3 regions of the Actinoplanes sp. HUAS TT8 genome follow, and region 1 is predicted to be linked to each of the others. Evidence: riboswitches for the same ligand, from Rfam matches in the RefSeq annotation. Region 1 holds a riboswitch; each other region holds the start of a gene.
What was found. Region 1 has a riboswitch for cobalamin ahead of metE (5-methyltetrahydropteroyltriglutamate--homocysteine S-methyltransferase). Riboswitches for the same ligand answer to the same signal wherever they lie in the genome.

Region 1 (3,265 bases):
CGGAATGCGCCGACCGCCCAGTCCAGGTACGCCTTCTGGTCGGCCCGGCGCAGCGGCAGCGTTTCGCGCAGGGCCGGCTCGTCGACCTGGATGACCGTGATCCCGGCCGCCTCCAGGTCGACCGTTTCGTCACGCAGGGCGAGCGCGACCTGGTCGGCGGTGTCCGACCGGGGTTGGTCGGTGCGCACGAACGACCAGGCCAGAATGGTGACCGGCCCGGTCAGCATGCCTTTGACCGGCTTGGTCGTCAGCGACTGGGCGTAGGCGGACCAGGTGACGGTCATCGGCGCCTTGCGGGCCACGTCGCCGTAGATGATCGGCGGGCGCACGCACCGCGAACCGTACGACTGCACCCAGCCGGAGTCGGTCGCGGCGAATCCGTCGAGTTGTTCGCCGAAGTACTGGACCATGTCGTTGCGTTCCGGCTCGCCGTGCACGAGCACGTCCAGGCCGAGGCGTTCCTGCAGGTGGATGACGTGTTCGACCTCGGCCCGCATCCGCTCCCGGTAGCCGGCCGCGTCGAGGGTCCCGGCCCGCAGCTGCGCCCGCGCCCGGCGCAACTCCGCGGTCTGCGGGAACGAACCGATCGTGGTGGTCGGCAACTCCGGAAGATTCAGCCGCGCCTGCTGCGCAGCCGCACGCTGCCCATAGCCGGCTCGCTCACGGTCCGCCGGGGTCAGGCTTGCCAATTTTTCCCGTACGGCGGTGAGCCGCCAGCCCGCCGGTGTCGGCGGCAGCGGTGCGGGCAGGTCCGCGGTTCCGTCGCGCAGTGCCGTCCCGAGCAGCACCACCTCGTCGACCTTCTGCCGGGCGAAGGCGAGCCGTTCGGTGAGCGCCGGGTCGAGCCGTGTCTCCACGGACAGGTCGACCGGCACGTGCAGCAGCGAGCACGAGCTGGAGACGGCCACGTGATCGGCCAGCGCGGTCAGCGTGGTGCCGTTGGTGACGGCCGCCCGCAGGTCGGTGCGCCAGATGTTGTGCCCGTCGACCAGCCCGGCGACGATCGTCTTGCCGCCGAACGGGGCGGCCGCGGCCAGGCGGGCCAGGTTGCCGGGGCCGGCGACCAGGTCCAGGCCGATCGCCTCGACCGGGGTGCCGAGCAGGGCGGGCAGGGCGTCCCCGAGTTCCCCGAAGTAGGTGGCCACGAAGATCCGCGGCCGGTTCTTCAGTTCGCCGAGCCGGGTGTAGACGCGCTGCAGGGCGTCGATCTCGTCCAGGGTGCGGTCGGTCACGTAGGCCGGCTCGTCCAGCTGCACCCAGGTGACGCCGGCCTCGGCCAGGGCGGTGAGGATCTGCGCGTACGTCTCCACGAGCTCGTCGAGGCGGTCGAGCGACGACGGCTTGGACAGCAGCAGGAACGTGGCCGGGCCGACCAGCACCGGGCGCGTCTCGATGCCCAGGGCGCGGGCTTCGGCGTACTCGGAAATCGGTTTTGCCGGGTTGGGGGTGAAGGTGATGCCGGGCCCGATCTCGGGGACCAGGTAGTGGTAGTTGGTGTCGAACCACTTGGTCAGTTCCAGGGTGGGTTCGGTGTCGGCGCCGCGGGCCATCGCGAAGTAGGTGTCCAGGGCGGACCGGCCGAGCCGCCGGAAACGCTCCGGGATCGCGCCGACCGCGACCGCGGTGTCCAGCACGTGGTCGTAGTAGGAGAACGTGTTCGACGGGATGCTGTCCAGGCGGGCGTTGCGCAGCTGCTGCCAGACCTCGGCGCGCAGCCCGGCCGCGGTCGTCTCCAGGGCCTCGGCGTCGATGGTGCCGGCCCAGTACGCCTCGACGGCCCGCTTCAGCTCGCGGTCGGCGCCGATGCGCGGATAGCCGAGCACGGTGCTCTGGCCGAATGTGGTGCTCACAGGGTCTTTCCTTCCCTCGAAGCGCCCGGCGGGCACACGGAAGGAAGGGCTCTCACCCCTGGGTCCTCCCGAGGGACCGCCGGCGGCGCCCGCCGGACGGCAGGCGCAGCGCTGGCAGGTCTTCGGACTCGTGGGCGCCGAACTCGTTCCTACCGGCCGTCGCTTCCCAGACCGTTGCCGGTCCAGTGCTTGTTGACGGCTTTCGTTCCCACTCACCGCTGCGGGGCAGTTCCGGTATCGCACCGGATTCCCTCTTACGACGCCCCGCCTGGCGGACGGGGCGAACCAGCACCGGACGCCATGCTACCGACTGCCCGGCGGTGCCGGGGGATGATATTTGCCGCGGGGCAACTGTCGTGGGCGGACGGTGCGGCATACTGCGGTGCCTGTTCCGCGCCTTCGCCTGGGGGGATGTTGATGAGCCGCGCCGATCTGAGCTCGTGGACGCTGCGACGGCGGGTCGCGGTGCTGTTCGCGATCGCCGGGATACTGCTCGGCGGCATCGGCGGCCTGGCGTCGATGACCGCGGTGAACAGCAACAAGAACCTCGACGTGATCCTGGACCAGACCGGGCCGATGCGGATCGCCGGGCAGGAGTTGTACTCGGCCTACCTGGATCAGGAGACCGGCGTCCGCGGGTACGCGCTGAGCCGCTCGGACACCAACCTGCGGCCGTACGAGCAGGGCGTGGCCACCGAGCAGAAACTGCTCGCCCAGATCGAGTCGCTCAACGACGAGCACGGCACCGGGGCCATCCGGGCCGACCTCGCCGCGGTGCGCGAGCGGTCCGCCGACTGGCGGCACACCGTGGCCGAGCCGACCGTCGCCGCGGCCAAGGCCGGGTTGCCGGATCCCGCGACCACCGGCACCGGCCGGTTCGACGCGCTGCGGGTCGCGGTCGACCGGCTGCAGGCCGACATCCTGAAACTGCGTAACGAAGCGGTGGCCGACGCCCGCCGGACCGCCTCCACCCTGGTCACCCTGATGGCCGTCGCCGCCGCCGTGCTCCTGCTGGTCGGGGCGATGCTCCTGCTGCTGCTCGACCGGCTGGTCCACCGGCCGGTGACCGACCTGGCCGGGCAGGTCCGCCAGGTCGCCGGCGGCGACTTCGACCGGCCGATCACCAGTTCCGGCTCGCCCGAGCTGCGCGCGCTGGCCGCCGACGTGGACGGCATGCGGCGCCAGATCGCGGCCGAGCTGACCGTGGTCCGCGACGCCCGGGCCGAGGTGCTGGCGATCAACGAGCAGCTGGAGCTGAAGGCCGAGGAGCTGACCCGGTCGAACCGGGACCTGGAGCAGTTCGCCTACGTCGCCTCGCACGACCTGCAGGAACCGCTGCGCAAGGTGGCCAGTTTCTGCCAGCTGTTGCAGCGCCGCTACTCCGGTCAGCTCGACGAGCGCGGCGAGCAGTACAT
Region 2 (3,265 bases), 1.4 Mb from region 1:
GTGCACGGCGAGTACTACCAGGTGGAAGGCCTCAAGCGCGGCCCGGCCCCGGCCCACGACATGAGCATCTGGGTCGGCGCGTACAAGCCTCGGATGCTGCGCCTGATCGGGCGGGCCGCCGACGGGGTGCTGCCGTCGCTGTCCTACCTCGAGGGCGGGCCGGGCGACTACGCGACGATCAACAAGCACATCGACGACAGCGCGGCCGAAGCCGGCCGCTCGCCCGATCGGATCCGGCGGCTGCTCAACATCAACGGGACGTTCAGCCAGTTCGGGCGGTCGTTCCTGAACGGGCCGGCCGAGCAGTGGGCCGAGGACCTGGCCGGGCTGGTCCTGGAACACGGGATCAGCACGTTCATCCTGGCCGGCGACGACCCGGCGGCCATCGAGGAGTACGCGGCCGAGGTCGCCCCGGCCGTCCGGGCGCTGGTCGAGGCCGAACGCGGCTGAAACCCTTGCGGCGGCGGTGGCGGGCCGGAAGAGTTCTCGTCATGAGCGAGGATCACGCCTCCACCGCCGGCCGGGCGCAGACGATGGCGCTGCAGGGCGTCGCCAACCGGATCGTCCGCGGCCTGCTGCGCGTGCCACTGGTGTCCCGCGGCATCGGCAAACGGCTGATCACGCTGTACGTGGTGGGCCGCAAGTCCGGGAAGCGCTACACCGTGCCGGTCGCCTACACGCTCCACGAGGGAACGCTGCTGATCGGCACCCCGTTCGGGTGGGGCCGCAACCTGCGCACCGGCGAGCCGGTCGAGGTCCGCTTCAAGGGCCGCCGACGCCGGGCCGACGTCGTCGCGCACACCGGCGAGGAGGCGGTCGTCGCGGACTACGCGATCATCGCGCGCGACAACCACAACTTCGCCGGCTTCAACAAGATCGGCTTCGACGAGCGGGGCAACCCCGACCCGGGCGACCTGCACCTGGCCTGGGCCGCGGGCGCCCGCTCGTTCCGCCTGACCCTGCGCTGACCGGGCTCGCGGTGAACCGGATAGGGTGGCCGCGGCACGAACTGTTGCGAGGTGCCCCGCTGTTCGCGGGGAGAATCGGGAAGCCGGTGGGAATCCGGCACGGGCCCGCCGCGGTGACCGGGGAGCTGCCGCCCACACGCGTTCGCGCGTAGCCACTGGCCCGGACCGGGCCGGGAAGGCGGGCGGTGAGGTGACGATCCGGGAGTCCGAAGACCGGCCTCGCGTCCGATCGCCCCGGCCTGCCCGGGGCTGAGCGCAGCGGGAGCCTGCCCATGTCGCACGACCTGTACGAGATCGTTCACCGCCGCCGGGACGTCCGGGCCGAGTTCACCGGTGGGCCGGTGCCGGAGGCCGTCCTCGACCGGATCCTGACCGCCGCCCACGCCGCTCCCAGTGTCGGCCTGTCCCAGCCGTGGGACTTCGTGGTCGTACGCGATGAGGGGTTGAAAAAGCTTTCCACGAGCACGTTCGTCACGAGCGGGACGTCTTCGCGGCCACGCTGGGCCCGGAGGCCGCCGCCCGGTTCGCCCGCATCAAGATCGACGGCGTTCTGGAGTCGACGCTGTCGATCGTGGTCACCTACGACGCGGACCGGGGTGGCCCGGCGGTCCTGGGGCGGCACGCGATCGCCGACGCCGGTCTCTACTCGACCTGCCTGGCCGTGCAGAACCTGTGGCTGGCGGCCACGGCCGAGGAGCTGGGCGTGGGCTGGGTGTCGTTCTACCGCGAGGAGTTCCTGCGCGACCTGCTCGGCATCCCGGACGGCATCCGGCCGATCGCCTGGCTGTGCGTGGGCCCGGTCAGCCGGCTGCCGGAGGTTCCCGACCTGGAGCGGCACGGCTGGCGCAGCCGCCGGCCGCTGGAACTGGCCCGCCACACGGACCGCTGGGGCGGCGGCCGGGCCGGATAGTGCGGCGGTCCCGGCCGGCGGTCCAGGACGGATCGCCGGCCGGGCTCCGGGTCAGACCTGGCTGGCGCCGCCGTCCACGTAGATCTCGGCGCCGGTCATGAACGAGCTGGCGTCCGAGGCCAGGAACGCGACCACGTCCGCGATCTCCGACGGCTTGCCCAGGCGGTTCATCGGGACACCGCTGGCCAGGCCCTTGAGCAGCTGCTCGGCCGAGGCCGGGTCGGGGGCCAGGCCGCTGAGGCCGGGCGTCTCGATCGGGCCGGGAGCGATGCTGTTGACGCGGATCTCGCGGCCGACCAGCTCGGCCGCCCAGCTGCGGGTGAACGAGCGCAGCGCGGCCTTGCTGGCGGCGTAGACGCTGAACGACGCGGCGCCCTTCACGTCGATGTTGGAGCTGGTGATGATCACCGACGCACCACGGTTGAGCAGCGGCAGCACGGTCTGCACGGTGAACAGCGTGCCGCCCACGTTGGTGTTGAACGTGTCCGCGTAGTGCTGCCAGGTGATGTCACCGAGCGCCGCGAACTCGCCGCCACCCGCGTTGGCGAACAGCACGTCGAGCCCGTCGCCGCGACGGCGGATCTCGTCGGCCACCCGTACCAGATCGTCGATGTTCGCCACATCGGCGCGGATGCCCTGGGCGTGGGCGCCGATCGAGGCCACGGCCTGGTCGAGCGTCTCCTGGCTGCGGCCGGTGACGAAGACGTGGAAGCCGTCGGCGGCGAGCCGGCGAGCGGCGGCCAGGCCGATGCCGGAGGTGCCACCGGTGACGAGTGCGGTCTTGGTCATGTCAGTTCTCCTTCGAAAGAAACGCCAGCTCACGCCACTGCGCGAGGGGAAGTGCAGAAGATCCGAGGACGTGTACGGCGACGTGGTCGGCCCCCGCGTCGAGGTGTTCGCGCACCCGCCGCTGGATGTCCTCGGCCGTGCCGTGCGCGACGAGCGCGTCGATGATCCGGTCGCTGCCACCGCCGGCCAGGTCGTCGTCGGTGAACCCGAGCCGTTTCAGGTTGTTGCGATAGGTCGGGAAGCCGAGGAACATCCCGATGCCGGCGCGGGCCGCCGCCCGGGCCTCGGCCACGTCGGTGCCGAGAAAGACGGCCTGGTGCGGCGCGATGAGCGGCTTCGGGCCGACGATCTCCCGGTGGGCCGACACGTAGTCCGGTGTCACCAGGAACGGATGCCATCCGGCGGTCCGGGCGACCGCCAGCTCGACCATCTTCGGCCCGAGCGCCCCGAGCAGCTGCCGCCCCGGACCGACCTCGTCCAGGTAGTGCCGCATCGACTCGACCGGCTTGCCGTAGTCCAGCCCGTGCGCGGCCGCCCCGGCCGGACTGCCGATGCCCAGGCCCAGCACGACCCGGTCCTGCCGGGCCGCGGCCCACGG
Region 3 (3,265 bases), 3.0 Mb from region 1:
TGGCCGAGGCCGAAGCCGGCGTTGCCCGCTCCCGAGCTGCCAAGAAGCGGGCCGCGGAGACCGGGCCGGCGGTCGAGACCAAGCGCGGTGGGTGGTTCCGCGATGTTCTCGGCGTTCTGATCATTTTGGCTGTCTCGTTCGTTCTGCTGGCCACCTCGATGACCGTCGCGCGGTTCACCGGTGCGGATTTTGCCGATGCCGGCCGGACCGGCGAGGCCACGGTTGTGAGCTGTGAGCGCCGAGGACCCATCAGCCTCAAGGGGTTCGGCTACTACAAGGCGTGCGTCGTGTCGGTCGCGTGGGGTGGCTACCGCGTGAGGATCGACAAGCCGGGCTTCTTCACGGATGAGAAGCCCGGTGACACCTTCACGATCGGCGAGAACCGGGGCAGTCGGGGGAGTGTCGGGTACTCGCGCGCCGAGTTGCCCTCCCGGGGATGGGTGACCTTCATCGCCGCCGTGATCGGCTTCTTCGGGGTGGTGCCGATCCTCCTGCTTCTCGGCATGGTGCGGGACTGGTTCAAGGGTCTGTTCCGGCGGCGGGAGTAGTTCTGTCGTACCCCTCTGCTTCGATGTCGGCATGGGTGCTTCTGGATGGAGTTATTACGTCGCGTACCAGCCTGACCTGGGCCGGGCGCTCGATGAGTTGCGGGCGAAGGTCTTCGACGAGGGCGACTACTGGTGGGCCGAGCCGTATGAGTTGGGCAAGTCTGCCGCCGACTTTCCGAACCGGCCTCGGACCGAGGAGGAGCTGTGGTCGTCGGAGAGTGTGCAGGAGAGCGGGACCCATTCGATTCTTGACGTGCACGAGGTGGTGCCGACGAGGGCGAAGGCGTCGCTGGGCACCGTCGTCCCGGTCCGGGAGGATGAGGTGTTGGCCACCGCGGGGGTGACCAGGCTGACCAGGGCGCACGTCGAGGCGATCGAGGGTCTGGCCGAGGAGCGCTGGCTGGGCCGGTGCGCGGTGCTGCACGACGATGCCGGTAATCCGTCCGAGATCTACTTCTGGGGGTTTTCGGGCGACTGAGTGGATCTTTCGGGTGGCGGCGTGCGACACACCATGTGGCGTTGCGTGGCGCGAGCCGCACCCATATATAGTGTCCATCGCAGCTGGTTCGGTGTGCTCCGAAAGGGGTGGGCCGAGGTAAGAGGGAATCCGGTGTGATACCGGAACTGCCCCGCAGCGGTGAGTGGGAACGACCGCCGTCACACGGCACTGGGCCGCAAGGTCTGGGAAGCGACGGTCAGTAGGACCGGCCTGAAGAAGGGGCCACGCCCACGAGTCCGAAGACCTGCCAGCGCGCCGCATGCGACCGTGTGCGGCGGTCGAAGGCCGCGCGGGACGGCCGACGCCTCGCTTCTCCGTGCGCTTTTGCGCGTCCGGGGCAAGCATGGTGTCTTCCTGCGCGGGTTGCGGCCGTGTTGACTCGCGAGGGAAGAGGGCCATGACGCTCACGCCGGAGAAGAGCCTGGAGGCTGCGGCCGTTCCGGGGCAGCGCCGCCATGTCATGCAGGTGCGTAAGCGCAACGGCGAGCTGGAGCCCGTCGACGTCAACAAGATCGTTGCCGCGGTCGAGCGGTGGATCACCGGTCTGGACGAGGTCGACCCGCTGCGGGTGGCGACCAAGACGATCAGTGGGCTGTATGACGGCGCCACCACCGAGGAGCTGGACAAGCTCTCGATCCAGACGGCGGCCGAGCTGATCGGCGAGGAGCCGCAGTATTCGCGGCTGGCCGCGCGCCTGCTCGTCGATGTGGTCGAGCAGGAGGTGGGCGAGCAGGGCGTCACCACGTTCAGCGAGTCGATCGCGCTCGGTCACGTCGAGGGCCTGATCAGCGACGCTACGCTGGCTTTTGTCACAAAAAATCGGGACAAGCTGGATGCGGCGATCAACCGCGACGCCGACCTGCGGTTCGAGTATTTCGGGCTGCGCACCGTGGCCGACCGCTACCTGCTCCGCCACCCCACCAAGCGGGTCCCGATCGAGACCCCGCAGTACTGGCTGCTCCGGGTCGCCTGCGGCCTCTCGGAGAACGCCGACGAGGCCATCGGCTTCTACCGGCTGATGTCGTCGCTGGCCTATCTGCCCAGCTCGCCGACGCTGTTCAACTCCGGCACCCGGCACACCCAGATGTCGAGCTGCTTCCTGGTCGACTCGCCCAAGGACGAGCTGGACTCGATCTACGAGCGGTACCACCAGGTCGCGAAGCTGTCGAAGTTCTCCGGCGGTATCGGTATCGCCTGGTCGCGGGTCCGCGGCCGGGGCGCGCTGATCCGCGGCACGAACGGCAAGTCGAACGGCATCGTCCCGTTCCTGAAGACCCTCGACGCGGGTGTCGCCGCGGTCAACCAGGGTGGCCGGCGCAAGGGCGCGGCCTGCGTCTACCTGGAGCCGTGGCACCCGGACATCGAGGAGTTCCTGGAGCTGCGCGACAACACCGGCGAGGAGTCGCGGCGCACCCACAACCTGAACCTGGCCAACTGGATCCCGGACGAGTTCATGCGCCGGGTCGAGGCCGACGAGGAGTGGTCGCTGGTCGACCCGTCGGACGCGCCCGAGCTGCCGGATCTTTTCGGCGACGAGTGGACCGAGGCGTACCGGGCGGCCGAGAAGAAGGCCATCAAGAAGGTCAAGGCCCGCGATCTGTACGGGCGGATGATGCGAACCCTGGCGCAGACCGGCAACGGCTGGATGACGTTCAAGGACCGCTCGAACGCGCTGTCGAACCAGACCGGCGCCCCGGGTAACACCATCCACCTGTCGAACCTGTGCACCGAGATCCTCGAGGTGAACAGCGACGCCGAGACCGCGGTCTGCAACCTGGGTTCGATCAACCTGGGCGCGCACACCACGGCCGAGGGTGTGGACTGGGAGCGGCTGCGCGAGACGGTGCGGACCGCTGTGGTGTTCCTGGACCGGGTCATCGACATCAACTACTACCCGTCGGACCAGGCCGCGGTCTCCAACCCGCGGTGGCGGCCGGTCGGGCTCGGGCTGATGGGTCTGCAGGACGCGTTCTTCACGCTGCGCCTGCCGTTCGACTCCGAGCAGGCCAAGGAGCTGTCGACGCGGGTGCAGGAGGAGATCTTCCTGACCGCGCTGGAGGCGTCCACGGTTCTGGCCGAGAAGTTCGGACCGCATCCGGCGTACGCGGAGACCCGCGCGGCCAAGGGTCAGCTGCACCCCGACCTGTGGGGCGCCACCGTGTCGCAGACCGCGCGCTGGGACGCGCTGCGCGCGAAGGTCGTGGCCCACGGGCTGCGG

Region 2: it holds a riboswitch for cobalamin, as region 1 does, so the genes downstream of both, bluB (5,6-dimethylbenzimidazole synthase) here and metE (5-methyltetrahydropteroyltriglutamate--homocysteine S-methyltransferase) in region 1, are expected to answer to the same signal.
Region 3: it holds a riboswitch for cobalamin, as region 1 does, so the genes downstream of both, ACSHV8_RS38850 (ribonucleoside-diphosphate reductase subunit alpha) here and metE (5-methyltetrahydropteroyltriglutamate--homocysteine S-methyltransferase) in region 1, are expected to answer to the same signal.

What each region holds. Positions count from the first base shown of each region.
Region 1 covers NZ_CP195646.1:5,700,731-5,703,995, reverse strand. The annotation lists gene metE (5-methyltetrahydropteroyltriglutamate--homocysteine S-methyltransferase) at 1-1,850, opposite strand, end outside; cobalamin riboswitch at 1,947-2,155, opposite strand; gene ACSHV8_RS25515 (sensor histidine kinase) at 2,268-3,265, shown strand, end outside.
Region 2 covers NZ_CP195646.1:4,263,763-4,267,027, forward strand. The annotation lists gene ACSHV8_RS19215 (LLM class flavin-dependent oxidoreductase) at 1-450, shown strand, start outside; gene ACSHV8_RS19220 (nitroreductase/quinone reductase family protein) at 492-968, shown strand; cobalamin riboswitch at 1,001-1,204, shown strand; partial or broken gene bluB (5,6-dimethylbenzimidazole synthase) at 1,241-1,878, shown strand; gene ACSHV8_RS19230 (SDR family NAD(P)-dependent oxidoreductase) at 1,930-2,667, opposite strand; gene ACSHV8_RS19235 (TIGR03620 family F420-dependent LLM class oxidoreductase) at 2,669-3,265, opposite strand, start outside.
Region 3 covers NZ_CP195646.1:8,743,178-8,746,442, reverse strand. The annotation lists gene ACSHV8_RS38860 (DUF6346 domain-containing protein) at 1-548, shown strand, start outside; gene ACSHV8_RS38855 (hypothetical protein) at 580-1,026, shown strand; cobalamin riboswitch at 1,091-1,313, shown strand; gene ACSHV8_RS38850 (ribonucleoside-diphosphate reductase subunit alpha) at 1,445-3,265, shown strand, end outside.